DNA from 2 places in the Mucilaginibacter yixingensis genome. Region 2 is predicted to be linked to the other one. Evidence: riboswitches for the same ligand, from Rfam matches in the RefSeq annotation. Region 2 holds a riboswitch; the other holds the start of a gene.
What was found. Region 2 has a riboswitch for S-adenosylmethionine ahead of ABZR88_RS12655 (redoxin domain-containing protein). Riboswitches for the same ligand answer to the same signal wherever they lie in the genome.

Region 1: another riboswitch for S-adenosylmethionine. It lies ahead of metH (methionine synthase); the one in region 2 lies ahead of ABZR88_RS12655 (redoxin domain-containing protein).

Annotation. Positions count from the first base shown of each region.
Region 1 covers NZ_CP160205.1:5,055,984-5,071,548, reverse strand. Annotated here, with positions in the region: gene ABZR88_RS20970 (carboxymuconolactone decarboxylase family protein) at 124-708, opposite strand; gene ABZR88_RS20965 (peroxiredoxin) at 904-1,449, opposite strand; gene ABZR88_RS20960 (transporter) at 1,806-2,381, opposite strand; gene ABZR88_RS20955 (enoyl-CoA hydratase/isomerase family protein) at 2,753-3,529, opposite strand; gene ABZR88_RS20950 (cobalamin B12-binding domain-containing protein) at 3,543-3,965, opposite strand; gene ABZR88_RS20945 (DUF4199 domain-containing protein) at 4,110-4,517, opposite strand; gene ABZR88_RS20940 (pyruvate dehydrogenase complex E1 component subunit beta) at 4,797-5,780, opposite strand; gene metF (methylenetetrahydrofolate reductase [NAD(P)H]) at 6,093-7,052, opposite strand; gene metH (methionine synthase) at 7,249-10,938, opposite strand; SAM riboswitch class I at 11,122-11,229, opposite strand; gene thiL (thiamine-phosphate kinase) at 11,429-12,472, opposite strand; gene ABZR88_RS20920 (DNA/RNA non-specific endonuclease) at 12,824-14,197, shown strand; gene ABZR88_RS20915 (DNA/RNA non-specific endonuclease) at 14,348-15,565, shown strand, end outside.
Region 2 covers NZ_CP160205.1:3,109,303-3,124,867, forward strand. Annotated here, with positions in the region: gene ABZR88_RS12635 (glycoside hydrolase family 105 protein) at 1-763, shown strand, start outside; gene ABZR88_RS12640 (KUP/HAK/KT family potassium transporter) at 879-2,864, opposite strand; gene ABZR88_RS12645 (response regulator) at 3,300-3,683, shown strand; gene ABZR88_RS12650 (sigma-54 dependent transcriptional regulator) at 3,684-5,018, opposite strand; gene ABZR88_RS12655 (redoxin domain-containing protein) at 5,268-5,897, opposite strand; SAM riboswitch class I at 6,137-6,245, opposite strand; gene ABZR88_RS12660 (CHAD domain-containing protein) at 6,380-7,156, opposite strand; gene ABZR88_RS12665 (4a-hydroxytetrahydrobiopterin dehydratase) at 7,166-7,396, opposite strand; gene ABZR88_RS12670 (Rrf2 family transcriptional regulator) at 7,489-7,926, opposite strand; gene hmpA (NO-inducible flavohemoprotein) at 8,062-9,279, shown strand; gene ABZR88_RS12680 (hypothetical protein) at 9,448-9,927, opposite strand; gene ABZR88_RS12685 (hypothetical protein) at 10,003-10,362, opposite strand; gene ABZR88_RS12690 (MBL fold metallo-hydrolase) at 10,494-11,579, shown strand; gene ABZR88_RS12695 (hypothetical protein) at 11,606-12,385, opposite strand; tRNA gene ABZR88_RS12700 (tRNA-Leu) at 12,559-12,640, opposite strand; gene ABZR88_RS12705 (helical backbone metal receptor) at 12,712-13,497, opposite strand; gene ABZR88_RS12710 (undecaprenyl-phosphate glucose phosphotransferase) at 13,499-14,899, opposite strand; gene ABZR88_RS12715 (D-sedoheptulose 7-phosphate isomerase) at 15,048-15,565, opposite strand, start outside.

The DNA.
Region 1 (15,565 bases), 1.9 Mb from region 2:
GAAGTGAAAAAATCTTAGCCCCCATGCCTTGCAAATAGACATGGCAATCGTCTAAGATTTCTCCCGTTGGTCGAAATGACATAGTGGCTTTGTTAGCAGTTTCAACGCTTGCCACCTTGCCACTTAGTAAATCACCTTACCGGCTGCTGTTACCAGCGAGGCAATGCGTACGGCGTCAAAAATACGCTCTTCTGTTGTGCCTAATTTGATCAGTGAGTCTTCATGAGCATTTACACACATCTCACAACCGTTTACTGCTGAGATAGCGAGGCTCAGCAATTCAAAAAACTCTTTGCCGGTTACAGGCTTCATCATCAGTTGCATGCGGATACGGGCCGGGATCTGGCCGTATTTCTCTTTCTGCGTAAAATGACGGAAACGGTAGAACACGTTGTTAGCTGCCAGCAATGAGGCACAGCCTACAGACTCAGCTACTTCTGCGGCTGTAGCACCTTGTTCTTCGGCGTAGCGGGTAAAATATTGAGTGAGCGGCAGGTTATTGTTGTTCACAGCCACGCTAAGAGCCGTCAGGCCGCATTCTTTTGCGCTCAGATGTTCTGATGTCAGTACACTGGTAAAGTTCAGCTTAAAGTCGCGTACGTAGCGCGATTCGCCTTTTTCCAGCAGAGTAAGGCTTTCAGTGCGATAGGTGGCGTCTAAACCAACCAACTGCAGTATTTCGTTAATGATTTCGGTAGTTTCGTTCATGACCTCTCCTAAATAGCGCAGCCTTCATGAGGGCCGCTTAATTAATTATTATGTCGAATAATCATCTCCTTTGGAGAGGACTATCCTATTTAATTTGATTGACTTCTGATAGAAGCCCTCCCCTTCGGGGAGGGTTGGGTGGGGTAAAAAAAAGCCCGGCCATTTATTTAGCCGGGCCTTATGTGGTGTTTTAAATTACACGGTTAAAGTTTCCTGACCTTTTTCCCAGTTGCAAGGGCAAAGCTCGTCAGTTTGCAGACCGTCCAGGGTACGCAGTACTTCTTTTACGTTACGGCCTACGCTCAGGTCGTTAACGCTAACCCAACGGATGATACCTTGTGGGTCGATGATGAAGGTTGCACGGTAAGCCACTTTCTCGTTTGGCTCCAGGATACCCAGCTCTTCAGCCAGTGATTTTGAAGTATCAGCCAGCATCGGGAATTTCAGATCGCGCAGATCGTCATGATCTTTTCTCCATGCAGCGTGTACAAACTCAGAATCGGTAGAAGCACCAATCAGGCGGGTTTCACGGTCACGGAACTCACCAAAGTTTTTGTTGAACTCAGCAATTTCAGTTGGGCACACAAAAGTGAAATCTTTTGGCCACCAGAACATTACAGTCCAAACGTTATCTTCATTCACCAGGAAATCAGAGGTGATAGTTTCAAACTCTTTACCTTTTTCAAGGCTAACAACAGCTGTTTTAGAAAATGATGGAAATTTCTGTCCTACAGTTAACATAATGATATTTTATTAGATGTAATGTTATTATTTATTGATACAAAGGTACCCTTTTTTGCGCAGGGCTGCTAATCAATATAGTTGATGCCGTATAGGAGTTTTCTATAATATTTTTGGCTTTGGATTGATGAATACTATAAACCAATAAAGCATTTTGTCATTGCGAGGAGGAACGACGAAGCAATCTCGTCGCACGTCTAAGCGTGCGACGAGATTGCTTCGTCACCCCACCCACCTTCCTTTGCTGTTCCTCGCAATGACACAATGGACAAATCCTTCCAACCAAAAAAGGATGCCTGTCATAGGCATCCTTTTTCTCATTGTTGATTTTCGGCAGGTAGAAATCAATTCATTTATTACAGATTGAAGGCATAAGCAACACGCAAACCTACAAATTGGATGGTAGAGCCATCAGCATTTGCAAATTTGGTTGAACCTTCATAACGTACGCCAGCATCGATGTAGCTTTTAGCGCTTACCGGGAACAGGTAGCCTACCTGCGGAGCGTAAACAAAGGCAGCTGATTTGTTATAAGCAGTTTTGTCTTTATTCAGCAGGAAAGAAGCACCACCTTCGGCCTGTACATACAGGTTGCCTACAGGGTAGTATTTTAAACCAGCTTTTACCGGCAGCAGGTGAATGTCCTGAATATCGGCAGAAACATTGCCTACGGTAACGGTTTTGCCAAAGATGTTGTTATAACCAGCGTTAACGGTTAAAGCCAATTTGCTTGCTAACGGGAATTCTACTTGTGCAGAACCGCCCAGGCTCCAGTTGTAAGCGTTGCTCAGGTTGCCGGTTGGCAGGGCACCCTCTACGCCGATGCTTAAACGGGTTGCTGCAGCAGGATCTTCTGATTTAGTTTGTGCTTTTGCGCCAAAGGTTAAACCGGCCAGTGCCAGTACTAAGGCTGAAATTTTTAAAGTTTTCATTGTGATGTAAATATTAAATTAACGTGTCTTTTTCTTTAAGACAGGGCAAAGTAAATACATAAAGTAAATATGATTTTTCATCCCAAAGTCACGAATATTTAATCAATTGATTAACAGATAAATAATTTTTGACCGATTTGGATAATTGGTCAAAACAGTGTCAGGAAGCAAAATTTGAGGCTTTTTTCACAAACTTTTCATCGGAAGAACCGACATTCGCGACTTTTTTGATTTTGGGAAGCGAGGAAAATCTATAAAACAAAATGTCATCTCGACCAACGGGAGAAATCTTTTCGAATTAGCATAACTGGATGCAAAATCGAAAAGATCCCTCACTATCGTTCGGGATGACATGATCTATTTAAATAATTTTACTCGCCCTTAAACTCAGCATTACGTTTTTCCAGAAAAGCGGCCACGCCTTCTTTCATATCACCGGTGCCGAAGCACTGGCCAAACAGCTCAATTTCTTTTTCATAACCGCCTGCAGTTCCCGCAGCATTAACGGCTTCAATAGCGGCCGCAATAGCTTTTGGCGATCGGCTCAGGATTTTTTCCATCAGTTCTTCTGCATTTGGAAGCAAGCTGTCAATATCGGTTACGTGCGTTACCAGGCCGCATTGCAGGGCTTCGGCGGCGGTAAGCATATCGGCAGTCATAATCATTTCCAGGGCCTTCCCTCGGCCCACCAGCTGGGGCAGGCGTTGCGTACCACCATAACCGGGAATCAGTCCCAGCGTTACTTCAGGCAGGCCCATTTTAGCATTTTCAGACGCAATGCGGATATGGCAGGCCATCGCCAGCTCCAGTCCGCCGCCCAGGGCAAAACCGTTTACTGCTGCAATAACAGGCTTGGAGGCGTGGGCAATCAGATCAAAAACAGAGGTGTGCCCCTGGCGGGACAGCTCGGTGCCGCCCTGTACATCCAAGGCCGTGAAACCGGAGATATCGGCACCTGCAACAAATGCCTTCTTACCCGCTCCTGTGATGACCACTCCACCAACGCCGGCATCGGCAAAAGCTGCCGTTAAGGCTAAATGCAACTCGGCCAGGGTACCGCCATTCAGTGCATTTAGTTTGCTCTCGCGATTGATGATGATGTACCGGATGCGCCCTTTGTTTTCAATCAACAGGTTCTGGAAGCTCATAATGTTGGGAAGATTAAAAGTTGCGGTTCTGATGCACCCAATCGGTAATGTATTTTACAATATCGGCGGTGTGGGTACCGGGAGGGAACAACTGGCCTACGCCCATTTGCTGTAGTTGGGCCATGTCTGCCGGGGGAATAATACCGCCGCCCGTTATCAGCACATCATCCATCCCTTTTTCTTTGATCAGCGCTAAAATGCGGGGGAATACCGTCATATGGGCGCCAGACAGGATAGAGATACCAATAGCGTCTACATCCTCTTGTAAGGCCGTATTTACCACCATCTCGGGCGTTTGGCGCAGGCCGGTATAGATTACCTCCATACCTGCATCGCGCAGCGTGGTGGCAATAATACGCGCTCCCCGGTCGTGCCCATCCAGCCCAACTTTGGCAACTAAAACTCTTATGGGTCTGTTAAATGGTTTATCTGGCATGCCGATGCGATATCAGCAAATGTGAAGAATAATTAACGATTAGTCAATAGGGGCTCGGTCATTTCACCTTGCTGTCATTGGTCATTAGCCATTGGTTTAATTAAATTACCAATAACAATTGACCAATGACAACTGACCAACAGACTATATAGCTTTTGATTTATTCATCAACATTAAAGCTACGGCCAGTGCCTCTATCACACCTACCAGCATGGCGCCAAACAAGCGGCCAGAAAAATCGGCCAGATTTGTGCCCTGGTAAATCCAATTAATATAAATGATGCTGGCAAAAACGGCTATCACACCGCCCAGCAGCAACGATTTAAAACACTGTACTAATGCTTCCAGAAAGTTGATGGTGCCATCCATTTCTTTTTCACGATAGCTGCGCACACCAATGAACAGACATACAATAGGAATTAATACAGAATAATACTCATAAGGGGCTATCTCGTGCGGGTTTGTGGTACTGTAGCCCAACCAATGCATAGCGAACAGCCACAAGCCGCTCAGTATGCCAATGGCGATACCGGTAATTAATGCATTTTTCATCTTGTTATAATGTTTTGGTTTGAACTATGCTTACAATCAATGCTGATTGTATAACATAAAGTATTAATTGGTGCGCTTTGTTTTCTTTAATACGGTGTTTTTTGCGGTTTGGTTGCGTTATTGGCGCAAGTTGGAGTAGAAGTAAAAAGTTTAAATTGAAAATTAAAAAGGGTGTAGTGCGATGATGATGGGTTTATCTAAATTTTATTGGCGCGACACAGACAAAAAAAAGCCCGGCTGCAATGCAACCGGGCTTTATATCTAATCTGTAACGACCAATTACTTGGTAACGTACAACACTTCTTTTACTGCTTTAATAACGCGCTCTGGGTTTGGCAGGTACTCCTGGATCAGGGTAGGAGCGTATGGCAGTGGCACGTCGCCACCCATAATACGCAGTACCGGAGCGTCAAGGTAGTCAAATGCGTCTTTTTGTACTTTAAAGGCAATCTCAGTAGCGATTGAACCCAGCGGCCAGCTTTCTTCAACTAATACCAGACGGTTAGTTTTCTTAACTGATGCAATTACGGTATCATAGTCAATAGGACGTACAGTACGCAGGTCAATTACTTCAGCGCTAATGCCTTCTTTAGCCAGTTCTTCGGCAGCAGCATAAACCACTTTCATAATTTTACCAAAACCTACCAGCGTAACATCAGTACCTTCTTTTACGATGTGAGCTTTGCCCAGTTCAAGGTAATAAGTTTCTTCTGGCACCAGGCCTTTATCGCCGTACATCAGCTCAGACTCCATGAAAATTACCGGATCCGGATCGATGATAGATGATTTCAACAGACCTTTTGCCTCATACGGGTTTGATGGAACAACCACTTTCAAACCTGGACAGTTTGCAAACCAGTTTTCAAAACACTGGCTGTGCTGAGAGCTCAGCATACCTGCGTTACCGGTTGGACCACGAAAAACGATTGGCACAGAGAACTGGCCACCGCTCATGCTCATCATTTTAGCGGCACCGTTAATGATCTGGTCAATAGCAACCAACGAGAAGTTGAAGGTCATGAACTCGATGATCGGTTTCAGACCATTCATGGCCGAACCAATACCGATACCGGCAAAACCTAACTCAGAGATAGGAGTGTCGATAACGCGCTTAGCGCCAAACTCATCAAGCATACCCTGGCTAACTTTATAGGCACCATTATACTCGGCAACCTCTTCGCCCATCAGGTAAATATTTTCGTCCTTGCGCATTTCTTCGGTCATCGCTTCACGAAGCGCTTCCCTGAACTGAATTTCTCTCATTATCTATATTAAATGAACTGTTTTTGCAGCGGCAAATATAAGGATTAACCCATTAAAAACAATTGCCGCAAAGTGTATATAGCATACTGATAAATATTTTACAAAAACCTGCACATTACACTGTATTTAAGGCTACAAGCAAAGACTTGTTAGTGTAAAATTTAGTTTTACAATTGATTGCCTAAAGGAAAATTGAATTTGCTTTAAAAAGAGGATTGCAGAATTTATGCACCTAAGCCCAAGTGTGTTTGCGAGGCAAGATTTTTTTGATTTAAGTCTCGAAATGACATCGGGGAGAGGAGCATATATCTCCTAAAACACCGCCGAAGCAATGCGCTTAGTTGGCTCAGGGTTACCCATAGTGTAAAAATGCAGTACCGGTGCACCAAATTTCACCAGCTCTTTACACTGATTAATCATCCACTCAATACCTATCTCTTTTACGTCTTTTTCTGACTTGCACCCGTGGATCGCGTCACTCAGTTCTTCGGGGATATCAATATGGAACGTTTTAGAGAGCGACACCAGTTGTTTGCTGTTGGTGATGGGCTTTAGTCCCGGGATAATCGACACGTTAATATCGTTCTCGCGACATTTCTTCACAAAATCAAAATAAGCCTGATTATCGAAGAACATTTGCGTTACGATGAAGTTGGCGCCCATCTCCACCTTTTGCTTCAGGTATTTAAAATCGGTTTTGAGGTTTGGTGCTTCGAAATGCTTTTCTGGATAACCGGCCACACCAATGCAGAAATCGGTGTGCATAATATGGCTGTCAGAATCTTCATGCAGGTAAACGCCATTGTTCATGTCCACCACCTGTTGCAGCAGATCTGTAGCGAAGCAGTGTCCGTTATTGTTGGGCACAAAGGTAGCGTCTCCGCGACGAGCATCGCCACGCAGCACCAGCACGTTTTCAATGCCGAGGAATTGCAGATCAATCAGCGCATTCTCGGTTTCATCTTTGGTAAAACCACCGCACAGCATGTGGGGCACGGTATCTACCTTGTACTTGTTCATAATAGCGGCACAAATAGCAATAGTACCCGGGCGTTTGCGGTAGGTGAGTTTTTCCAGCAAACCATTATTGTGCTGTTTATAGATATAATCCTCCCGCAGCGAGGTAACATCAATAAAGGGCGGATTAAACTCCATCAAGGGATCGATGGCGTTATAAATACCCTGTATGCTGTGCCCCTTCAACGGCGGGATCAGCTCAAAAGAGAATAAGGTTTTGCCGTTGGCGTTTGCTATGTGTTCGGTTATCTTCATACCCCCTGGCCCCCTAAAGGGGAAGTTTATTTAAATGTTATATCTCAAGTCATGCCGAACTTGTTTCGGCACCCTACAGAACTATTTAACTGACTTGCCTCTACCCACTTTGTATGTGGGTTCCCGAAACAAGTCCGGGATGACCAGTGGATCAAAATCCTGTCAATCCCACTAATCCGTTAAATCCTGGTTCAGACTAATAATTAATATTCGGCCCCAGCCATCTTTCAGCTTCTTCCAGCGGCATATCTTTACGGATAGCGTAATCCTCTACTTGATCTTTGCTGATTTTCCCTAACCCGAAATATCTTGATTGGGGGTGCGAGAAATAGAAGCCACTTACCGATGCAGCCGGTAACATAGCCAGGCTTTCGGTCAGTTGCATACCGGCGTTTTGCTCCGCTTGCAGTAGTTCGAATAGCGTGGTTTTCTCGGTATGATCCGGACAGGCAGGATAACCCGGCGCCGGACGAATACCTTGATATTGCTCCTTGATCAGTTCGTTATTGCTCAGGTGCTCATCGCTGGCATAACCCCAGTATTCTTTACGTACCAGTTCATGCATTTTCTCTGCGAAAGCTTCGGCCAGGCGATCGGCCATGGCTTTGGCCATAATGCTGTTGTAATCGTCGTGGTCTTTTTCAAACTCGGCTACCAGCTCATCACAACCCAAACCTGCGGTTACGGCAAAGCCGCCCCAGTAATCAGGCACGCCGCTTTCTTTTGGCGCGATGAAATCTGACAACGCATAATAAGGCTCGTCTTTCACTTTCTCTGCCTGTTGGCGCAGCGTGTGAATTTTGGTGAGCACCTTCGTGCGCGTTTCGTCTGTATAAAGCTCTATGTCATCGCCTACGCTATTAGCCGGCCAGAAACCGATGACGCCGTTGGCTTTCAGCAATTTATCGTCAATGATGCGTTGCAACAATACCTGTGCATCGTCATACAATTTTTTGGCTTCGGTACCTACGTATTTATCGTCAAAAATCTTTGGATAACTGCCGCGCAACTCCCAGGTATGGAAGAAAGGCGTCCAGTCGATGTACGGCACCAGCTCTTCCAGCGGATAGCTTTCAATCACTTTAACACCGCTCACGGCAGGCTTTGGCGCAACATCACCATCCAGACTGATCACAAATTTCTTTTCGCGGGCTTCCTCAATCGGTACAAAGCGTTTGTCTGACCGTTTGTTCAGGTGCGCTTCGCGGGCTTTCTCGTATTCGGCTTTTATACCGGCTATGTAATCAGCCTTGCCATCTTTGTTCATCAAACTGCTGCACACGGTCACGCTACGCGATGCATCCAGCACGTGGATAGCTGCGCCCGAGTAATTCGGGGCAATTTTTACCGCGGCATGGATACGTGAGGTTGTCGCACCGCCTACAATCAGCGGCATGGTAAAACCTTCGCGCTCCATCTCTTTGGCAAAGTGCACCATTTCATCCAACGATGGGGTAATCAGACCGCTCAAGCCAATAATGTCTACATTCTGCTTGCGGGCCTCATCCAATATTCTTTGTGCGGGCACCATTACGCCCAGGTCAATCACTTCAAAGTTGTTGCAGGCCAGTACCACGCCTACAATATTTTTACCAATATCGTGCACATCGCCCTTAACGGTAGCCAACAGAATTTTGCCGGCTGATGAACTTTGTCCGCCACCGCCCAGTGCTTTCTCGGCCTCAATAAATGGCAGCAGGTAGGCCACGGCCTTTTTCATTACACGGGCAGATTTTACTACCTGCGGCAAAAACATCTTACCGGCGCCAAACAGGTCGCCCACGATGTTCATACCATCCATTAACGGACCTTCAATTACTTCCAGCGGACGGGCATATTGCTGACGAGCTTCTTCCACGTCGGCATCCAGGTACTCAATAATGCCTTTTACCAGCGCATGCGACAAGCGTGCCTGAACAGGGCCTTTGCGCCACTCTTCGTCTTTCACTACCTCTTTGCCTTTACTTTTTACGGTCTCGGCAAATTCTACCAAACGCTCGGTAGCATCAGGGCGGCGATTCAGCAACACGTCTTCTACCATCACCAGCAGCTCTTTCGGTATCTCTTCGTAAACTTCCAGCATACCGGCGTTAACAATACCCATATCCATACCGGCACGAATGGCGTGATACAAGAAAGCCGAGTGCATGGCCTCGCGCACCACGTTATTACCGCGGAACGAAAACGAAATGTTACTCACACCACCGCTCACTTTGGCGTGCGGCAGGTTTTGCTTAATCCAGCGGGTGGCTTCAATAAAATCAACCGCGTAGTTATTGTGTTCTTCCAGACCGGTAGCTACGGTCAGAATGTTTGGATCGAAGATGATATCCTGCGGAGGGAAACCCACTTCGTCTACCAATATATCATAGCTGCGTTTACAGATCTCTATACGGCGCTGGTAATTATCGGCCTGGCCATTTTCGTCAAACGCCATTACTACCGTGGCAGCACCATAGCTTAAAATCTTACGGGCATATTCTTTAAATTTCTCTTCACCTTCTTTCAGCGATATGGAGTTCACAATGCCTTTGCCTTGTAAACATTTCAAACCGGCCTCAATAACCGACCACTTTGAAGAGTCGACCATGATAGGCAATTTGGCAATATCAGGTTCAGAAGCAATCAGGTTCAGGAACTTGACCATGCTCGCTTCCGAGTCGATCATGCCCTCGTCCATATTTACGTCAATTACCTGGGCACCGCCTTCTACCTGCTGACGGGCAACCACCAGGGCGCCTTCAAAGTCTTCTGCCAAAATCAGCTTAGAGAATTTTGGCGAACCGGTGATATTGGTACGCTCACCCACGTTTACAAAGTTGGTCTCTGGAGTAAGAGTTACTGATTCCAGACCACTCAAACGCATAAACGGATCAACCTCGGCTAATTTGCGGGGCTGATGTTGTGCGGCTCTGTCGGCAATGCAACGGATGTGGTCTGGCGTGGTACCACAGCAACCCCCAACAATGTTTACCATGCCGTGCTCCATAAAATCATCCACCTGGTGCGCGGTTTCGTGTGGTTGCTCGTCATACGCACCAAACTCATTTGGCAGGCCAGCGTTAGGGTAGGCCGAGATGAACACATCGGCTTTATTAGAAAGTTCTTCCAGGTGCGGGCGCATCTCTTTAGCACCCAGCGCACAGTTCAAACCTACCGATAGCAGGTTGGCATGGCGCACCGAGTTCCAGAATGCCTCTACCGTTTGGCCCGAAAGGGTACGGCCCGATGCATCGGTAATGGTACCAGAGATCATCAGCGGCAAACCATGATGGCCCGGGTTTTTCTCTTTCAGCTCATGCTCATAACGCTGGGCAGCATATAAGGCCGCTTTTGCGTTCAGCGTATCAAAAATAGTTTCAATCAACAACAGGTCAGAACCGCCATCTACCAATCCGCGGATCTGCTCGTAGTAAGCCTCGGCCAGATCATCAAAGGTTACGGCACGGTAGCCCGGATCATTCACATCTGGCGATAGCGAAGCCGTACGGTTAGTCGGCCCAACGGCACCGGCCACAAAGCGTGGTTTTTCTGGTGTGAGTTTATTGTACTCATCCACCACCTCGCGGGCCAGGCGTGCACCTTCGTAGCTCATCTCATAGGAGAGCTCTTCCATGTGATAATCGGCCAGGCTAATGCGCTGGGTACTGAATGTGTTGGTTTCGATGATATCGGCACCGGCGTCCAGGTATTCTTTATGTATAGCTTTAATCACATCCGGGCGCGTGAGGTTGAGCAGGTCATTATTACCTTTCAAATCACTGGTGTGCTCACGAAAGCGTTCGCCACGAAAGTCTTCTTCCGTTAGGTCATAGCGCTGTATCATGGTGCCCATGGCCCCGTCAATGATCAGGATGCGTTTCTTTAGTTCTTGTCTGATATCCATTCTCTTAGATGTGAGATATGAGATTTGAGATGTAAGACCGTGCGTCTTTATCTTCCTCACTCATCACGTATTCGATATAGATTGATCAATTAAAACCCAAGACAACGGAGTAGTCTCAAATCTCACATCTCATATCTATAAAAAAGCAGCTTATATCGAAAAGTCGGGTAGTATTTTGACTTTCGCTTATCTTTCCAGAACCTTAAGGGGTTCAAGTAGAATGTAGCACCTTGTAAGTACAGGTTGCTAAGACTTCGCAGGGTCTAATCCCTCCGTCTTTCTCTATAAGCGGTGCAAAGTTGCACAATAGGGGCGTAAATTGCAAATGGAAAGTGTGAGCGCAGTGTAAAGAAGGCCTGCCTAATCACGTCATTGCGAGGAACGAAGCAATCTCTGTACTTGCACGTTCAGCATACTTGCCGGACAATCCTATGCAGAGATTGCTTCGTTCCTCGCAATGACGCGGTGGCTCAAACGGGAAACTGAAAGCTTATTCCCCCTTAAACGCGTTCCACCCCTGGGCTTTCAGCTCGTGTACGTTACCCGTACGACTCACCAGGTTGCGCCCGGCAGACGCCTCGGTGATATGACCAATGATGCTGATATCGGGTTGATTTTTCAGCTTATCGTAATCTGATTGTTTGACGGTGAACAGCAGCTCGTAATCCTCACCACCGCTCAGGGCGCAGATGGTTGGGTCGAGGTTAAACTCACGGGCCGTGTCGTAGGTCATCGGGTCAATCGGAATTTTCTCTTCGTACAGGTTACAACCTTTGTTGCTTTGGTTGCAAATGTGCAGTATTTCCGAGGCAAGGCCATCGCTCACATCAATCATTGACGTTGGTTTTACGCCGATGGCACGCAGCAGTTCTACAATATCCTTACGTGATTCTGGTTTCAGCTGACGCTCGATGATGTAATCTTTACCCTCCAGGTCCGGCTGAATCTTTGGATTTTCCAGGTAGATCATTTTCTCGCGCTCCAGCAATTGCAGGCCAACGTAAGCGCCGCCTAAATCGCCCGATACGCAAAGCAGATCACCCTCCTGGGCGGTGTTGCGGTAGGCAATATCCTGTTCATCGGCATAACCCAAAACGCTCACGCTGATCACCAGTCCCTGGCGCGATGAGGTGGTGTCGCCGCCAACCAGGTCTACATTATATTTTTCGCAGGCAATGTAAATGCCGTCGTAAAGTTCTTCAATAGCTTCCAACGGAAACTTGCTGGATACGCCGATAGACACGGTTACCTGTGTAGGCGTGCCGTTCATGGCGCAAATATCGCTCAGGTTTACCTGGATAGCTTTGTAACCCAGATGTTTGAGCGGGGTGTATGACAAGTCAAAATGAATGCCTTCCAGCAGCATATCTGTAGAGAGCAGCACTTTTTTGCCGGCAAAATCAAGCACGGCAGCATCATCGCCCACACCTTTTAATGAGCCGGGGTGTTTCAGCTTTATATTTTTAGTAAGATGCCCTATCAAACCAAACTCGCCCAGGTTTTCAAGGCCGGTAGTTTCTTTATTATCAAACATGTCCATTGGCGCAAAGGTAGTGATTAGTTGGATGAGAAGAGAAACAAGAGGGGAGATGCTGGAAACAGGAGCGCTTTTACTTTATCTCTTTATTTCCTGACGGCGGCCAGAGGCCGCGAGATAGTCGTCCACTGGCGAAGACCCGAGCGACTGCGAGGCGCAGGTTAAAGACTTACAAAGTTTTAAAAACATCGCAAGTTTTTTCTCCCCTTTTCCAGACTCCCAAACTTCTCCACATCCGTGAGTAACTAGGCCTTAAACAGCGTATCTTTCCACATCTCAATTTCGTAATAGTGGATCGATATTAACTTAACAGCATTATTATCAATTTGCTAATTAAAAAAATCACCTATGAAATTAAAACAACTCTTTGCCCTTGTAGTGGTACCAGCCGTTCTGGCATCGTGTACTAAACAATCGCTACCCACACAGGAGCCGCTGGCCGCTGTAGCTCCTGTTGCTGCCAAATTGCAAACGGCAACCATTACTCAAACGGTAAACGAAACATTTGAAACCGGCACCAAAGGCGCTTATGCTGCGGCCAACGTTACCCTGGCAACCGGTACCTGGAACATGGACGATGCTCTGATTGGCAACAGTACGTCCGACCGAAAGGACGGCAGTCAATCCGTGCGCATCCGCAACACCGGCACCCTTACCATGGGCTTTGATGTAACCAGCGGCGCTTCTACCGTTACCATTAAACACGCGGTCTACGGTACAGACGGCAGCTCCACCTGGCAGTTGTGGGCATCAAGCAACGGCGGTTCTTACACACAGACCGGTTCAACCATCACCAGCAGCAGCACCACATTGGCTACAGCTAGTTTTACCGTAAACCTGACCGGCACGCTACGCTTCCAGTTGCGCAAAATTACCGGCGGCGCCAACCGCATTAACATTGACGACTTTGTAATTAACAGCGCCGACAGTGGCACCGGAGGCGGTGGCGGTACCGGCGGCAGCACCGGCGATAACAGCAACCTGCTGATGGGCAACCCAAGCGGCGCCACTACCAGCGCCGTAACCTCGCCTGATAATTACCTGATGGACCAAACTTACTACGTTGAATCATACAACCGCGATCAGGGTAAACCCAACTGGGTGAGCTGGTATCTGGGCAACACCTCATTGGGCAGCACTGCCCGTCAGGATGATTTCCGTCCGGATCCAACCCTGCCTTCAGGCTGGTTTTCAGTTGCAGCAAGCGGCTACTCCGGCTCAGGCTTTGACCGCGGACATAACTGCCCATCGGCAGATCGTACATCTACCGTTGCGGCCAATCAGGCTACCTTCCTGATGACCAACATGATGCCACAGGCACCAAACAATAATGAGCAAACCTGGGGTAACCTTGAAAATTACGAACGCACGCTGGTTAATGCCGGTAACGAGCTTTACGTCATCTGCGGATCATACGGCGTTGGCGGTACCGGCTCAAACGGCTTTGCCACGTCTGTTGATGGCGGCCATGTAACCGTTCCATCAAACACATGGAAAGTAATTGTGGTATTACCAAACGGCAACAGCGATCTGAGTCGCGTTAGCACCACCACCCGCGTTATTGCCGTAAATATGCCGAACAATAACACCATCAACAGCGACTGGACCAACTACATCACTACCGTTGATGCCATTGAGTCGGCTACCGGTTATGACCTGCTATCGGCTGTGTCAACCTCCGTCCAATCGGTAATTGAAGCACGTGCAGACGGCGGTATTTAAACCCTCATACTCAACTTATAAATAAAAAAACCGGACGCCTGTTCCGGTTTTTTTATTTGGGCGCCGTATCATTTTATTTACCTTTAAGATATTTAACATTAAGTTAACAAAACTTAATGACATTTGTGTCCCTTCAAACTCTCACTAAGTATGAAAACAAACAAACTAGTTATCTTAACATTTTTTGTTGCGGCATTGGCTGCAACCGGCTGTAAAAAAGACAGCAAAGGCATCGATCCGGTAGACACTACCAAAACCACCCCGCCTGCAAAAGCCTACGTAATTACCGAAGGTTTTGAAAGTGGCAGCAAAACGGCCTATGCCGATGCTACCGTAACGCTTTCAACAGGTTCATGGGATCTTAACGATGCGGTGATTGGCAATTTGGCAACTGATGTAAAAAACGGCGCATGGGCTGTCCGCTTGAGGACCGGCAGCATTTCCATGATGTTTGACATCAATGGCTTAACCCAGATCAGCATCAAACACGCCAAGTATGGTGCCGATGCTGCCTCTACCTGGCAACTAATGATGTCTGATGACGGCGGCACCACCTACAAACAGGTAGGCACCGACATCTCTGAAACCTCAACAACCTTTGTAACCGACTCATTTAAAGTCACAACTACTAAAAAGGTAAGGTTTAAGATCCAGAAAACAGGTACCACACGCATCAACCTTGACGACATTACCTTTAAAGGAACGGGCGACTCTGGCGTAACCGTTACCGATGACGATGGTAACGATGGTGGCAGCACCTCAACACCTGCCGGCGCACGTGATGCTGTTTTTGGCGCAGATGCCCCACCAACCACCGGCGATAATAGCGACTTGCTGATGGGTAACCCGTCAAACGCGGTAGCAGTATCAGCCAACACGACCAACTACCTGATTGACGCACATTACTACACCGAGTCGTACAACAGCACCAAAGGTATCCCTAACTGGGTAAGCTGGCATTTAGACGCCACTAACACCACCGGTGTAACCGACCGTTTGAACAACTTTGCGGCATTTTCTCAACTGCCAACCGGCTATACCGTAGTGCAAAGCAACAGCTACAATGGTTCTGTAACCGGTTTTGACCGTGGCCACAACTGCCCATCTGCAGATCGTACCAGCTCGGCAAACGCTAACTCTGCTACCTTCCTGATGATCAACATGATCCCTCAGGCCCCATACTTCAACCAACACCCATGGGCAGATATGGAAGGTTACCTGCGCAACCTTGCTGCCAATGGCAATGAGCTTTACATTATTATGGGCAACTATGGTACCGGTGGCACTGGCTCCACTGGTTCTGTCAGCAACTCAATCGCTACCAACGGCGTAACCATTACCGTACCAGCACACGTTTGGAAAATTGCG
Region 2 (15,565 bases):
TTATCGCGCTTACCTGGAGCGCGCGGGTGATTACATTTTGCACAAGCAAATGCGCTTAACCGATGGCACCCTTTGCCGCCCTGACCCAAGACCAGGCACCATGTGGGCGGATGACCTGTATATGAGTGTACCCTTCCTGGCACGCATGGGTAAAATAACCGGCAACAAAGCTTACTTTGACGATGCCGCCAAACAGGTAGAAAATTTTAATAAGTATCTGTACGATGCCAACACCGGTCTGTACTTCCACTGCTATTATAACGAGATTGCCATGAACGGTGTGGCCCACTGGGGCCGGGCTAATGGCTGGGTGGCCGTGGCCCAAACTGAGCTACTGAACTATCTGCCTAAAGATCACCCTAAACGCAAAGAGCTAATTAACCTTTTGCTGCGCGATATTGTAGGCTACTCACGCTGGCAGGATCAAAGCGGACTGTGGCACCAGGTGCTGGACAAACAAGACTCTTACCTTGAAACATCGGTAACGGCCATGTACATTTACGCCATTGCCCGCGCCGTTAACGAAGGTTGGATTGATAAAGGCTACATCAACGTGGCCCGCCAGGGTTGGAACGCCCTCGCCGCCAAAATTACTGCCGATGGCCAGATGCCCGACGTATGTGTAGGTACCGGTATTGAAGAAGATATTAAATTTTACTACACCCGTCCGGCGCAGTTAAATGATACACACGGGTTAGGCGCTTTCATCCTTGCAGGCACAGAAATGCTGCGATATGAAAAGAATAATCCATCTAGGAGATGAGAATGGTGAGTAGTGAGTAGTGAGTAGTGAGTAGTGAGTAGTGAGTAGTGAGTAGTGAGTAAAAAAAATAGGCGCAAGGTCTCCCCTGCGCCTATTTTTTTTACTCACTTTATGATCAATCTGCTGGCACTAAAACCGAGCTGGCAGGTTCTACTTTCTTTAATTGGAAATAGTTAACTGGACTTACCACCAGTGGGATTTTCTCAATCTTTGTTTCGCTGGTATCCAAACCGAAGGCCTTGGCATCTGACTGCGCCAGGCGACGGATAGCGAAATAGCTATTCAAAATAAACCCTTCTTTGGCGCTAAACTCGTTCTCGTAAGAGAGGAATTTCTCGATGATCACAAACTGGAAATCGGCCGTCATGTTGTATTGCCTTAATGATGGGTAACGGCTGGTAATATCCAACTCATCATTAGCCACCATATCCTGCACTACTTTCCTGAACAACACATTAATACGCGGCTGAATCCGGAAACCCAGCTTAAACTCAATACGGATGGCTTTCTCCTCTGCCAGTTCCTCCACACTGTATTCCATGGTAAAAGGCTCATCGGTACGTTCAATGTGCACAAACCAGTACATATCAGCCCGCTTGGGTTTCCGGCTAAAAATGGAGTGCATAATCTTCTGCTCAATCTGCTTGCTGTTGTTGGCTTTGGTAAGATAGATGAGGTGGGTTGCAAATTTTGATACCGTTTCATCAGCACTTAAAGCACGCAGCATCGGAATCTTCTCTTTCAGATCCACAAAATTGAGGAAGCGGTTGTTGATTTGTCTGGCACGATACCAGATGTACATGGTAAAGATCAACCCAACCTCAAACACCAGGAAGAACAATCGTTTCACAATCTTCACGGCGTTAGCCACAAAGAACGAGAACTCTACAGTTAAGAACATACACAAAATGATTACTACCAACCATAGCGGCCAATGCTTTTTGTAGCGCATAAAGTAGTACATCAATATAGTGGTCATCAGCATGGCAATGGTGATGGAGAAGCCATAAGCCGCCGTCATTGCCTCTGAAGTACGGAAGTATAAGGTAACCGCGATACAGCCGAAACACAGAATCCAATTGACGCTTGGGATATAGATCTGTCCGCGAACGTTAGACGGATATTTAATGGTGATGCGCGGCCAGAAGTTCATACTCACCGCCTCGCTAATCAACGTAAACGAGCCACTGATTAACGCCTGACTGGCAATAATGGTTGCCAGCGTAGCAATACAAACAGCGGGAATAATAAAGCTGTGCGGCACAATGGCAAAGAAAGGATTCACCTCAACACTGGCTGTTTTTTGCGTTAACACCCAGGCCGCTTGCCCCAGGTAGTTAAGCACCAACGAGGTTTTTACCAACATCCAGCTCACCTGGATGTTTTTGCGTCCGCAGTGGCCAAGGTCTGAGTATAATGCTTCGGCACCGGTGGTACACAAAAACACAGCGCCCAGCAACCAGAAACCTTTAGGGTGTTCAATCAATAACCTAAGGCCATAAAGGGGGTTAAGCGCTTTAAACACCACCGGGTAATGCGCAACCTGTACAGCGCCCAATGTAGCCAGCATCAGGAACCAGATTAGCATCACCGGCCCGAAAGCGGCTCCTACCACGTTGGTACCAAACTGCTGAAAGAAGAAGAGCAATAATATAATGGCAATTACAATCAACAGGATGATGTTGTTACCCGGTATCATATCCTTTGCAAGCGCAGGTACCAAGCCGAGGCCTTCAATAGCCGAAGTTACAGAGATAGGCGGCGTAATGATACCGTCTGCCAGCAACGTACCGGCACCAATAATGGCCGGAAATGCCAGCCACTTGCCATAGCGACGTACCAGGGCGTATAGGGAAAAAATACCGCCCTCGCCGCGGTTATCGGCCTGCAGGGTAATGAAGATGTATTTGAAGGTAGTTTGCAGGGTGAGCGTCCAGAAGATACAGGATACGGCGCCAAGCACCATAAACGCATCGGCGCGGCCGCCTTCCTTTAACAGAGTTTGAAATGTGTACAGCGGCGATGTACCAATATCGCCGAAGATGATACCGAGAGTGATCAATAGCCCACCCGCGGTTAGTTTTCTAACATGCGGGTTCATTTAAATTAAATGGGGGTTTTGTACCACCGGCATCAGCACCAAATTTAGCGCAACACCGGTTTTAGGGGTGAATGAATGTAGAAATGTGAACATGCCACGCCAATGGCAATAGCCGTACCACAATTAAAAAAAACTTTAAAAATTTACTTATTTGCCGCTTTTGGTCTGTGGCCAAATTTTACACCACCCCAAAATGGCATGGTAGGTATACCAAAATGAAAAGGTGCCTTTTATTAACAAACTCACAAATCACACTCTAAAAAGTTGTCATTTTTGCAACACACATCAACACCTGTTAAATTTATGGCACCAACAATGCATTACAAACAACCGTAACTCAAAACTGTTAAAACAAGGCAACCCAACATCGTTCTTTATCAAATCGGTGTAACTATTGCGCAACGCCCCGTTATCAGCGGGGGTTATTGAGACTGAATGGAGCAACAACACATCGTTATTATTGAAGACGACGCCGACCTGCGCGACGTAATGACCCATATATTAACCGCTGAAGGATATCGTATTACGGCGTTGCGTGCCATTGCTTCTCTGGAAGATTTATTAAGTGCCAATGCCGATTGCTTTGTGCTGGACGAGCAGTTGCCTTATGTAAGCGGTCACATTATCTGCATTATGCTTAAAAGCAAACCCGAAACACGCCATGTACCCGTGGTTCTTATTTCGGCCTCGCCGGGGTTGCAAGGCCATGCAGATCTATCGCAGGCTGATGCGTTTCTGAGTAAGCCTTTCCACCATATTAGCGATCTGCCTAATACCATCCACTCCCTGCTTGACAAGCGAATCAAAACGCTGGCTTAATTAGCCTAACTGATACTCTTCCAGCTTGCGGTAAAGCGTAGTAAGACCTATATTCATTAAACGGGCTGCTTCTGTTTTGTTGCCTTTGGTGTGGGCCAGTATCTTGCGGATGTGATTCTTTTCAACCTCGGCCATTTCAAAAACCGGAGTACCATCGTCCTGCGCCTCATAAAAATCAAGTGGCAGCAGATCGGCTTTAAGCGTATTACCATCGGCAACAATTACGGCACGCTCTATCAGGTTTTTCAACTCGCGGATGTTGCCACGCCAGTTATAGCGCTCTAACTGGCGCATCATAGTTGGATCGATGCCATCCATCTTGCGGTTCATCTTGCCGGCATACTCCTGCAGGTAATAGTTAGCCAACAGCGGAATATCCTCTTTACGCTCGTTAAGCGATGGCAGCATGATACGAAAAACCGACAAGCGATAATACAAATCCTGCCTGAAATGGCCTTTCTGTATCTCATCCTGTAAGTTGCGGTTGGTGGCAGCAATAATGCGCACGCTAATTTTGTAAGTTCGGGTATCGCCCAGTTTGATATATTCGCCAGACTCCAGCACACGCAGCAATTTTGCTTGCAGATCAATGCTCATCTCGCCTATCTCATCCAGAAAAAGCGTACCGCCGTCGGCTTCCTCAAAAAGTCCTTTTTTATCCTTTAAGGCATTGGTAAAGGCGCCGGCTTTATAGCCAAATAGCTCGCTCTCTAACAAATCTCGGGCAAAGGCACTGCAGTTTACGGCCACAAAGTTTTTTTGCTTGCGGTTGCTGTTGTAGTGAATGGCCTGGGCAAAAACCTCTTTACCAGTACCTGTTTCACCCAGCAGCAACACCGTTGTATCAGTCACCGCTACCTTTTGAGCCAGATCAATAGCCTCGTGTATAGCTTTAGACTGACCAATAATGCCATCAAAACTATGCTGATCAATAATGCGGTTTTCTATCTGATAAAGGCGATATTGAAGCTCGGCTTTTTCGGTAGCTTTGGCTAGCAGGGGGAGTATTTTATCATTGTCGTCGCCCTTGGTAATGTAATCAAAGGCGCCGTTTTTTATAGCGGCCACACCATCATGAATAGTGCCGTAGGCTGTCAGGCAAATCACCTCGGTATATGGCTTCTTTTCTTTAATCTGCTTCACCAGTTCAACGCCGCTGCCATCTGGCAGTTTTACATCACTAAGCACCACGTGGATGGTTTCCTGTGCCAATAGCTTCAGGCCCTCTTTAGCGCTGGCCGCCTGAAAGGTGCGGTAGCCTTCTAACTCGATGATGCGCGAGAGTAGTGCCGATAGCTTAGTTTCGTCGTCGATGATGAGGATGTTGGGTTTCATATATGAACTAAATAAAGGTATATCAATTTTGTGATGATTGCATCTGCAAATCTGATACCGATTTTCTGTTCTAACCCAAAACAAAAGGGGCAGTGCATGATGGCTCATGCTGCCCCGTTGCGCCCTTGCGGCTGTTATAAACCTAAATATAAAAGATGAGCAAGACCTCTCCTAAATCCTCTCCGAAGGAGAGGACTTAAGAACTCACTATTAATCTCCCTCTCCTTTGGAGAGGGCCGGGGTGAGGTTTTACGCTGTTTGCCTGTAACTGGTACCGCGTACAGCAGCCAGCAGAAAATTGGAATTTACAGATTGATACACATCGGTATCAATATGATCATAGATCACTTGCTGACCGGCATCAAGCACGTAAGTAGCTAAAAGTGATATGTTATTATCAATGCCCGAATAGCGGTTCCAGGCTGGATTTTGCTCTGAGTAAATGCCAAAGGCTTTGCCCAGGGTATTATCAGCATCAATATAAAAACTGAGCGAAAGGCTGTTGGCCCAGGTAATATCTTCAATTTGTTTCGGGGTGGCATCGCTGGTAATGATGAGCAGATTACCGCCCAGCGCCCTGATCTCTTGTTGGAGGTTATTGAGCTGACGCAGGTGCGATACGCCATACTCACCCCACTGCGGCGACCAAAAACTGATAACCAACGGCTTGCTGAGCAGCTTGCGAACAAGCAAATGCCCATAGCTGGCCGAGCCATTGTAAAAGTGACGCCAGTTATTAAAAGCTTTATCTAAACCAAAGTTGCGCACCACGGCACCAGTTTTAAGTGGTTGCAGCGGCCGACGTTTATTGAAAGGCAATTCAAGTTCGTTAACAATTTCTATCAGTTCAAAATTTGGGAAATGGGCATATGTTGACATGGTATAAAATACTAAAGCATTAAAAATTAAATGAATAAAACAGGAAAACCGGGTGGTGGAACGTATTGGGTCAACAACAATACGCCATTGAACTGATAGGATGCAAAACAGCTATGTGCTGAAAGCGTGGGGCGGCATTGTGCTGAAGTGGTTTCATTTTGCTATCTATATTTATATACTTCCTTTTCGTTTTATCCATGAAACACCGGGGCCGCCCGCAGGTAAACCGGTAATCACTCTGCTTATCTTTCCCCACCTTTCGGCAGAGCAGGAATTAGCACCTTTTACCTTACGGTACAGGTTGCTAAGACATCAAAGGGCCTTTCCCTCAGTCTTTCTGGATAAGTTTGAAAAAGAACATTTTTAACTAACTGATACAAACATAAATCTTTTAAACTACTAAACCAATAGACTTTATAGTATATATTCACAAACAGCTGAATATCAATATTTAATTTTTAAATAAACATTAAATAGGCTATTTAACTTAACTGAGGAAGAGATAAATTGCCAGCCGTGGTTGCCTTATTATACATATCCTTGGCCGTTTGCTTTACGCGCGATTTGAGGTGAGCGTCTTTTCTATTAATCGTATTGAGTGCAGACCTATCATTTTTAAATAGCTGTTTAGCTACCTGGTTATCGTGCCAGTCGCCAATGGTTATTTGAAGGCGGTCAACGTACTCTTTATTAAAGCCAATATTGAGTGAAGGGCCAACCAGGCGCTGATTATAAAGCAACACCTTGAGCTGTTTACGACAATTGTGTAAACGATTGTCAAAACAAATACGGCCTAGGCTCTTATCAATCTTCTTCAATTTATTGGCATAAAACAAGCTGACGTGCACTTTGCCAATAGGCTTAATTTCCTTGTGGATCTTTTTTTTGATGCGGCTTAATTTGTGTAGCCGCCGGGTAGCCAGCGGCCTGAATTTAGCCAGAGCCTTGTCGCGTTGTTTTAGCTGCTCGTCCAACAATCCGGCTTTGATGAGTTGTTTGCGGGCCATAACCAGGTGCAGATCTACAGCACGAATCTCCCCTGCCCTTTTGAACAGTTTTTTTACGGGTTTTAGCTGATACTGCAAATCGAGTTTTTTTTGCGCACTTTCGGCCAAAATCATAAAAGCCCTAATTTTCTTTACCTGCACCCTGAAACGATGCAGATCCTCCATCTCTCCGCTTTGCAAATAAGCTTCCAGGTTGCGTCGCATTTTTCGCCACAACTTATCAAAATAGGTTATTTCGGCCTGTCGTTTCATCGTTGCTGTTTATAAAACACAGTCAATAGCCTTGGCCATCTCCCGGTCTTTATCAGTAACGATATCACCGGCATCATGCGTATTCAGCCAAATCTCAACCTTATTATAGGTATTTGTCCAGGTGGGATGATGGTTTGCCTTTTGCGCAATACTGGCCACACGCATCATAAAAGCAAACGCGGCATCAAAATCCTTGAAAATAAAGGCTTGGTATAGCTTGTTGTTTTCTTCGGTCCACATAATCAATTGGTTTACTGGTACTCCTTTTAAGGATAATACAAATTTAGGGCGAAGGTTTTTATTTTATGCAGATGACGGGCTACTTGTTGCCTTTATTTTTTCAACGAAAGTAATCCACTCATCAATTCTTCATTAAACTCGCCAATAGTAATATCATTCAGCATATCATTAATGCTGTTTCGGATGTCTTTAAACTGGTTATGCAGCGGGCACGGATTAATTTCAGAGCACTGCTTAAGCCCTAACCCACAGCCGCGGAATAGCTTATCGCCATCAATAGCTTCCACTATCTCAATAAGTGGTTGCTTGAGTGCGTCGGCATCAAGATAAAAGCCACCATTAGGCCCTTTTATTGAGCTAATGAGTCCCTTCCGGCTTAGATCCTGTAATATCTTGGCCAGGAAGTGCTCGGGCGAGTCAATGCCTTCGGCTATTTCTTTAATACCCACACGCTGTCCATTAGCGGTTTTATGCGCTACAAAGAACACTGCACGGATAGCATACTCGCAAGTTTTTGAGAACAAAGCCATAAGATGAACCAAAGATAAGAAAATAATAAAAGATATTTTTGTCTTTTATTATTTCTTGTCTACTTTTGTCCTGTCAATCATCAGCGCGCAGATTGTTGTTTCCAAATAAAAGACTAAAAGGTATTATTATATTTTATTGCCATGACCAACGAACAAAAAGCCATTATAACGGCCACCGTACCAGTACTTAGAGAAAACGGAGTTGCACTTACCAAATACTTCTATAACCGTATGTTTACCCATCACCCTGAACTGAAAAACATGTTCAACATGGGTAACCAAAAAAGCGATCGCCAGCAAACCGCGCTTGCCCTGGCCGTGCTTGCTTATGCAGAAAACATTGCCGATCCGAGTGTACTGCTACCCGCAGTAGACCATATTGGGCACAAACACACCAGTCTTGACATTCGTCCGGAGCATTATATTATTGTAGGCACTCAGCTGATTGCTTCTATCCAGGAAGTACTGGGTGATGCCGCAACGCCAGAAATTATTGACGCCTGGACAGTAGCCTATAACCAATTGGCGCAACTGATGATTGGCCACGAGGCCAGCTTATATACCCAGCAAACCAACCGAGACAATGGCTGGACAGGCTGGCGCCCGTTCCTTGTGAAAAAGAAAGTAGCCGAATCTGCAGAGATCACTTCTTTTTACCTCTACCCTGCCGATGGCGGCAAAGTGCCTGCACACCAGCCCGGGCAATACATCAGCTTACGCACTTTTTTACCGGCGCTTAACCTGAAACAGGCGCGCCAGTACAGCATATCAAGTGCACCCAATGCCGATTACTACCGTATATCTGTAAAAAAAGAGCTAGGGCCAGATCTGGACGCCAACGGCCTCATCAGCAATTACCTGCATGATTTTGTAAAAGCAGGTGACACCGTAGATCTTACCGCCCCTGCCGGCAACTTTATTCTAGGCGGCGATGTTGATGCGCCGGTAACCTTTATTAGCGGCGGCGTTGGTTTAACACCATTGGTAAGTATGCTGCATACCCTGGTTGACCGTAAACATGCGCACCCTATTACCTGGCTGCACGGCTGTCGCAATGAATCTGTACACGCATTTAAAGAGCAAATTGCTGCCATTGCCGAGCAGAACCAGCAATTAACACAGCACGTGTTCTACAACCAGCCATCTGAAGCAAATAAGGCGGCGGGTATTTTAGAGGGACATCTGGATATTAAAGAGGTATCGGATCTCGCATTGAACCCTGAAGGCCATTACTTTATTTGCGGTCCATCGGTATTTATACAAAAACAATATCATGACCTGGTAGCTGCAGGCGTTAAAAAAGACCGGATCTATTTTGAAGAATTTGGTCCGAGTGTGTTAAGCCTCAACTAATGTTTATATAAAGAAATTCTCTTGGGTTGAGAAGATCGACGGAGCCCCTTCGTCGATACCCGGCAGTTGAGGGTCAGCTGCCGGCTTTTTTACTTTAAACCGAGGCAAGCAAAAACACAAAAGCCGCATCTACATCTGTAAATGCGGCTTCTTTTAGAATAAAACAGCTTATGCTGCTTGCTGCGCTGCTTGTTGCTGATTAATAAAAGCTACCCAGCTTTTAACCTGTTCGGTCATGACTGTCAGCTTCATTTCATTATCTTGGAATTTTTTAAAAAACAGTAACTGCTCCAGTAAACGGCCACGCTGATCTGTTATCTGTAGTGTTACCTCAAACACAGCTCCATTACGTTTTTCTTCAGAAAGTGCGCAACTATACGCTGGTTTTAATGGCAATACTATCACTGGCTCTTGCAGCGTATCGAGGTAAAGCAACGTTTGTTGTTGCTCATCCCAACCCAGCATCCGGTTGCCAATGGCTTCAATACGACTGATTTTTAATTGATGTTCGGCAGCGGCGCTTTCTAGCGCCTGCTGTAGTAAATTATTTTTCTTGCGGGCGGCACGTTTTGCCACAATTACCGCCGGGATAATAAAACAGAGAAGGAATAATGCCGCTATAACAGCATTTTCAAGCATATGATTCATATATGAATAAAAATTACAGGTGAATGCGGCAATTGCCGCGAATAAGAAAACTTAACTTGATTACCGTTTGCCGAGTTATAAAAACTCGTGGAACGGATAAAGTAAACACCTGTAAAAAGAGGGAATAACACCGGCTGACGCACTTGTTCTGCTATGAAGCACATAATCGTCAACCTGATTGGCAGGTTCAAAACCATTACTTTTAAGCCATGGAATAAACGCCGTGGTTAACCGACCGGCAAATACATGGGTAGTTGGCGTTTCTTCTACCAGTAAACCAGATGAAGATGCCGCTTTAACATACTCCTTGCTGGCTTGCGACCTAACTTGGCCAGCATCCTGCTGCTTGCCGATAGCCGCGGCCGATCCACGCAATGGAAACCAGAGCGCGAAAATCAGTAACGGACCAATAAGCAGACGTGGCAGCTTAAACATTTTGCAAAGATAGCTTTACTGATGCGTTTAATAAAATACTGAACTTTGTAGAATGACGCAGGCTTCAATTTCTTAATGATTAAAATATTTAATCAAATTAAACGTTATAGGCTTAATTTAATATTTAGCGCATGACGAGGAGTTGTTTGGGGATTGGGGTAGCTGCGCTGTTGCTAACAGCAATTACAGGCTGCGGCATGGTGAGGTCAATGGGTAAAGATCCTTCCGGGGCAGAACTTACCAAGCTAGAGGCGTTACCAAATTTTAAAGATGGCTCTTTTGAGAATCTGGCCGAACGGTCTGACTCAACAATTAGACATAATCTGATATTTCATCATCGCCCTAAAACTATCAGACCCTCACACGAGTTACCTTGGGTTAAAACCGACCTGAACGCGCTGCCAGACCCCGCCCCTACCATTGTTTGGTTTGGCCATTCATCCTTACTCATCAAAACCGGCGAAGGCAATATCCTCATCGATCCTATTTTTAGCAACCATGCCGGACCGGTACCCGGATTAATTACGGCATTTCCAGGCACCAAACATTATCATGCTGCTGATATGCCGCCCATTGATGTGTTGATCATTTCGCATGACCATTATGATCACCTGGATTACCGTACCCTGATCAAACTAAAAGACCGGATTAAAATGGCGGTAGTACCTATGGGGGTAGGATCTGATCTGGTGTACTGGGGCTTTGATCCTAAAAAGATCATCGAACTAAATTGGAGTCAGTCGACTACGTTGCCCGGGGGGCTGCAAATAACGGCCACTCCTGCACAGCATCGCAGCAACCGCTCGTATAGCAAAGAGAATAAAACCCTTTGGGCATCTTACGTAATACAAGCAGGCAAATACAAGTTGTTTTACAGTGGCGATAGTGGCTACGGACCGCACTTCAAACAAATAGGCCAACAATATGGCCCGTTTGACCTGGCACTGCTGGAATGCGGCCAATACAGTCCTAACTGGCCGTGGACCCACCTGTGGCTCGGACAAACGGCTCAGGCAGCCGTTGATCTGCAAGCTCACTTACTGCAACCAGTCCACTGGGCCAAGTTTGTAGAGGCAGACCATCCGTGGAACGAGCCTATAGAAAAACTGATGCCCGCAGCGGCCAAACTCAACGTACAGGTCAACGTACCGCGCATTGGCGAGCCCTATACTCTGGGCGATCCGCCTAAACAAAAAGTATGGTGGGATTTTGAGTAGATCCGTTAACCGCTCTAGTAGTAAGCTTAGAATTTAACCAGCAGTTTTTCTGAAACCAGTTTACCGTTGTTATAGTACTCAAAAAACCATTCGTCATTTACTTTCAGAACAATGCCGTTAACGGTATCATTGCTGGCTATAAAGTAATTTTCTGAAGAAGTCTTCAGGATGGTTAATACTTTTTTAGGAGTTGTATCAATCAGTTGATATCCGTTAGGAATCGCCTGGGCATACAGTGTTTTGCCCTCCTGGTTAGTTGCTGGTTGCACTACGGGTGTTACCGGAGGCACTGTTGCAGCTGCTGGTTTTACCGTTACTGACGATGGTGTTGGCACAACAGTTGTAGCAGCCGCTGTCTGGTTCACATTTCCGTTTGATCCATTATAAGTATATGAAACCTGATCTAGTGATGAGAATGCATCTCTCAAGGCCAAATTATAACCTGTATTATAATCCTTCTCCCGGCTTGTACCTACTTTACTGGTAAATACAATATTCCCACGGCAATCTTTTAAGGTAAGTGTAAGTTTGGTGGTAAACATATTGCTTTTTTCTGCCACATCAGCACTTAATACCTGGCACTTATTGTTGGCTATTTCGGCAGGCAATTCATTATTATCAAAAAAAACTGTGAAACCCTTATTTTCTAAAAGCTGCTTGGTCATGCTATTTAAAGAATATTGATCAGCCTCTTTGAGGAAACTAAATCTTTCGGGCACAATTACATATTTGTAATTATTGATAGATGTTTGAGCAAACGCTGAAGAAAACAGAAACAGACAGAATATTAGAATATACCTTTTCATACCAAATAATTATGACGGCAATTTAGATATTAAGCCGATTAAAATTCATTCTGGCACGAAATTTAAATTAGTGTTAATCCCCAACAAACAGAAACTGGTGATATACTTTATTACTAATGAAAAAGTGACGCGAAAATAAAAAACCGCATTTGCAGCTTGCAAATGCGGTTCTGTGCGGAAGAAGGGACTCGAACCCCCACGCCGTGAAGCGCCAGATCCTAAGTCTGGTGCGGCTACCAATTACGCCACTTCCGCAGTTAGGATTTTTATTGAGTTGGCAAAGATATAACTTTATAACTAAACCTCAAATCATTTTTAACAGAACGTTATTTTAGCCTGTTAATCAGCCGTATAAAATATTCAGGGGCTTGTAAAAGACGGCTTCCATACCACGAAAACATCTCCCCGTCTACCAATTCTACCCTCGCTTGAGGTATTATTTCCGCTATTTCCTGAATGTGTTTTTCTTTAAACGGATACGGTTCTGACGAAAGCAGCACCACATCAGGCTTTACGCCGCGCAGCATATCTTCGGTAAGCTGCGGGTAACGTGTAACTGTCAATGCATCTTGCCAGCCACAGCGGCTAAGCATATCGTCAATAAAAGTACTTTTTCCGGCTGCCATCCAGGGCTTGCGCCATATCAGGTAAACCACGTTTAATGGCGAAGAAGATTCAGCTTTCAATCTATCAAAGGCCCGGGTAATTTGCGAGGTGAGCATTGCCGCCTGTTGTACCCGATCTGTCAATGCTCCAACCCCGTTTATCATCTGGAGGGCACCTTCTAAATCGTCTACATCTGTTACATACACCGGAAACTCTGCCATCAATTGCTCTATCTGGCCGCGCTCGTTCTCTTCCTTATTAGCAATGATGAGATCGGGCTCTAGCGAACGAATCAGCGGAATGTCCAGTTGTTTAGTACCACCGACCTTTGTTTTAGTGGCAACCTTATCTTGTGGGTGAATACAGAATTTAGTTAGCCCAACCAGTTGCTGACCTAAGTCCAGATCAAACAGCAATTCAGTTTGTGAGGGTACCAGCGAAATAATACGTTGAGGTGGAGCGTCCATGGTTAATTTACGTCCCAACTGATCGGCAAATAGCGGCATATCAGAATGCGTTTTCTTCGCCACGGATGCTGTTCCAAACAGTAAGGAAGATGATCTTGAGATCTAATAGGAACGACCAGTTTTCGAGATACCAAACGTCGGCCTCTACCCTATTCATCATATCTTCGGTAACCTTGGTTTCGCCACGGTGGCCCTTTACCTGCGCCCAGCCGGTGATACCTGGCTTCAAGAAATGGCGCACCATAAACTGGTCAATCAGTTTGGAGTATTCTTCGGTATGGCTAATCATGTGAGGGCGCGGACCAACTATAGACATGTTTCCCCTCAATACGTTGAAAAACTGGGGTAATTCATCAAGACTGGTACGGCGCATAAATGAACCGATGCGGGTAATACGCTTATCATTACGGGTGGCCTGCACTTTATCGGCATCGTTATTAACACGCATGCTTCTAAACTTAAGGCATTTAAAAGGCATATTATCCCGGCCTGAGCGCATCTGCTTAAATAATACAGGGCCTTTAGATTGCATTTTAATAATAATAGCCAGTATGGGGTACAGCCAGCTCAATATAAAAATGATAACAAAAAGAGAAAATGCTACATCGAATAACCGCTTAATCATTCGGTTAAACATGCTCTCCAGTGGTTCTGGCCTGATAGATATTACCGGTATGTGCTCAAAGTTTTGCACCAACATGGCCTTTTTAGGCGTAATATAATATTCAGGAATAATGCGAAAACGGATAAGATGCTTGTCGGCATCCACCATCAATTGCTCTATTTTCTCAGATTGCGCTACCGGTAACGCACAATATATTTCATCAACCTCGTTTATAATCACGTAGTCGATGCAATCATCTGTACTACCTAGATAAGTGCTACCGGGTGCTACGCGCGAAGGATCATCATCAAAAAAACCAGCCACAGTGTAGCCCCTGTCTGGGTTATTTTCAAAAAACTGATAAAGGTCTGTCCCAACGGCACCTGCGCCCACAATGATGATATTACGTGTATCAACCAGTAATGTACGATCGTTTTTCCTGATTGTTAGAAATATCAACTTCCAGACGCCTACCAAAAAACCAAATAACGCTAGCGAATAGAATAAATACTCGCGCGTAATAAAGTAACTCTTGGTGCCGATGATAATGATGGTAAAACAAATGAGCGATATAAAAAGCAAATAAGTTTTAAATACGCTCTGATAAGTGCGGATAGAGTCTTTATTCAACACCCTCTCATACAAGCCCGTAATATTGGCTGCCAACAGCCATATCAAATTGAGCACCAGTACTACAGGCAAATAATTCTTATTACTTGCCCAAAAGATGTAAGATCTGTCAACTATCAGATATGCAATTACCATGCTAAGATTTAGTATAGCATAATCAATAGAAAGGTTGATCGCCTTGATAAAAGTAGCGTACCTATAAATCATTACAATCTAAACATTCAGGCTAAAAGAGGTAAGGTATTAAAATCTTTACGCGAAAGTAATATAAAATTTGGTAATAATGCCGACAGGCAATATAAAGACCGGAACAAAAATAAGCATTGCTCCTTTTAGGAATATATTTGTAAAATATTTAGCTGATGCTGTCTACATGAGCACAAAGAATATGCCCAATTAAAATGTGTGCTTCCTGTATGCGGGCTGTTACCATGCTATCAACAACCAGGGCAATATCACATATCTCTTTCATTTTACCCCCATTGTTCCCGGTAAATCCAACTGAACTACAGCCAATCTGCTTACCTTCTAATAGAGCCCGTACTACGTTTTCGCTATTTCCGCTGGTAGAGATACCTATTAACAAATCGCCCGGCACGGCCAGGGCTTCTACCTGACGAGAAAATACGCGATTAAACCCGTAATCATTGCCAATAGCGGTAAGCGCAGAAGTGTCTGTAGTTAAAGCAATAGCCGGATAGGCTCTGCGTTCTTTTACAAAACGGCCTGAAAACTCTGCCGCAATATGCTGCGCGTCTGCAGCACTGCCGCCGTTTCCAAAAAGCAATATCTTGTTGCCTTTTTTTAAGGTGTCGGCAACCAATTCGCAAACTGCAGTTATCTGGTCAACAAAAGCCGGCGAACTTACCGTTT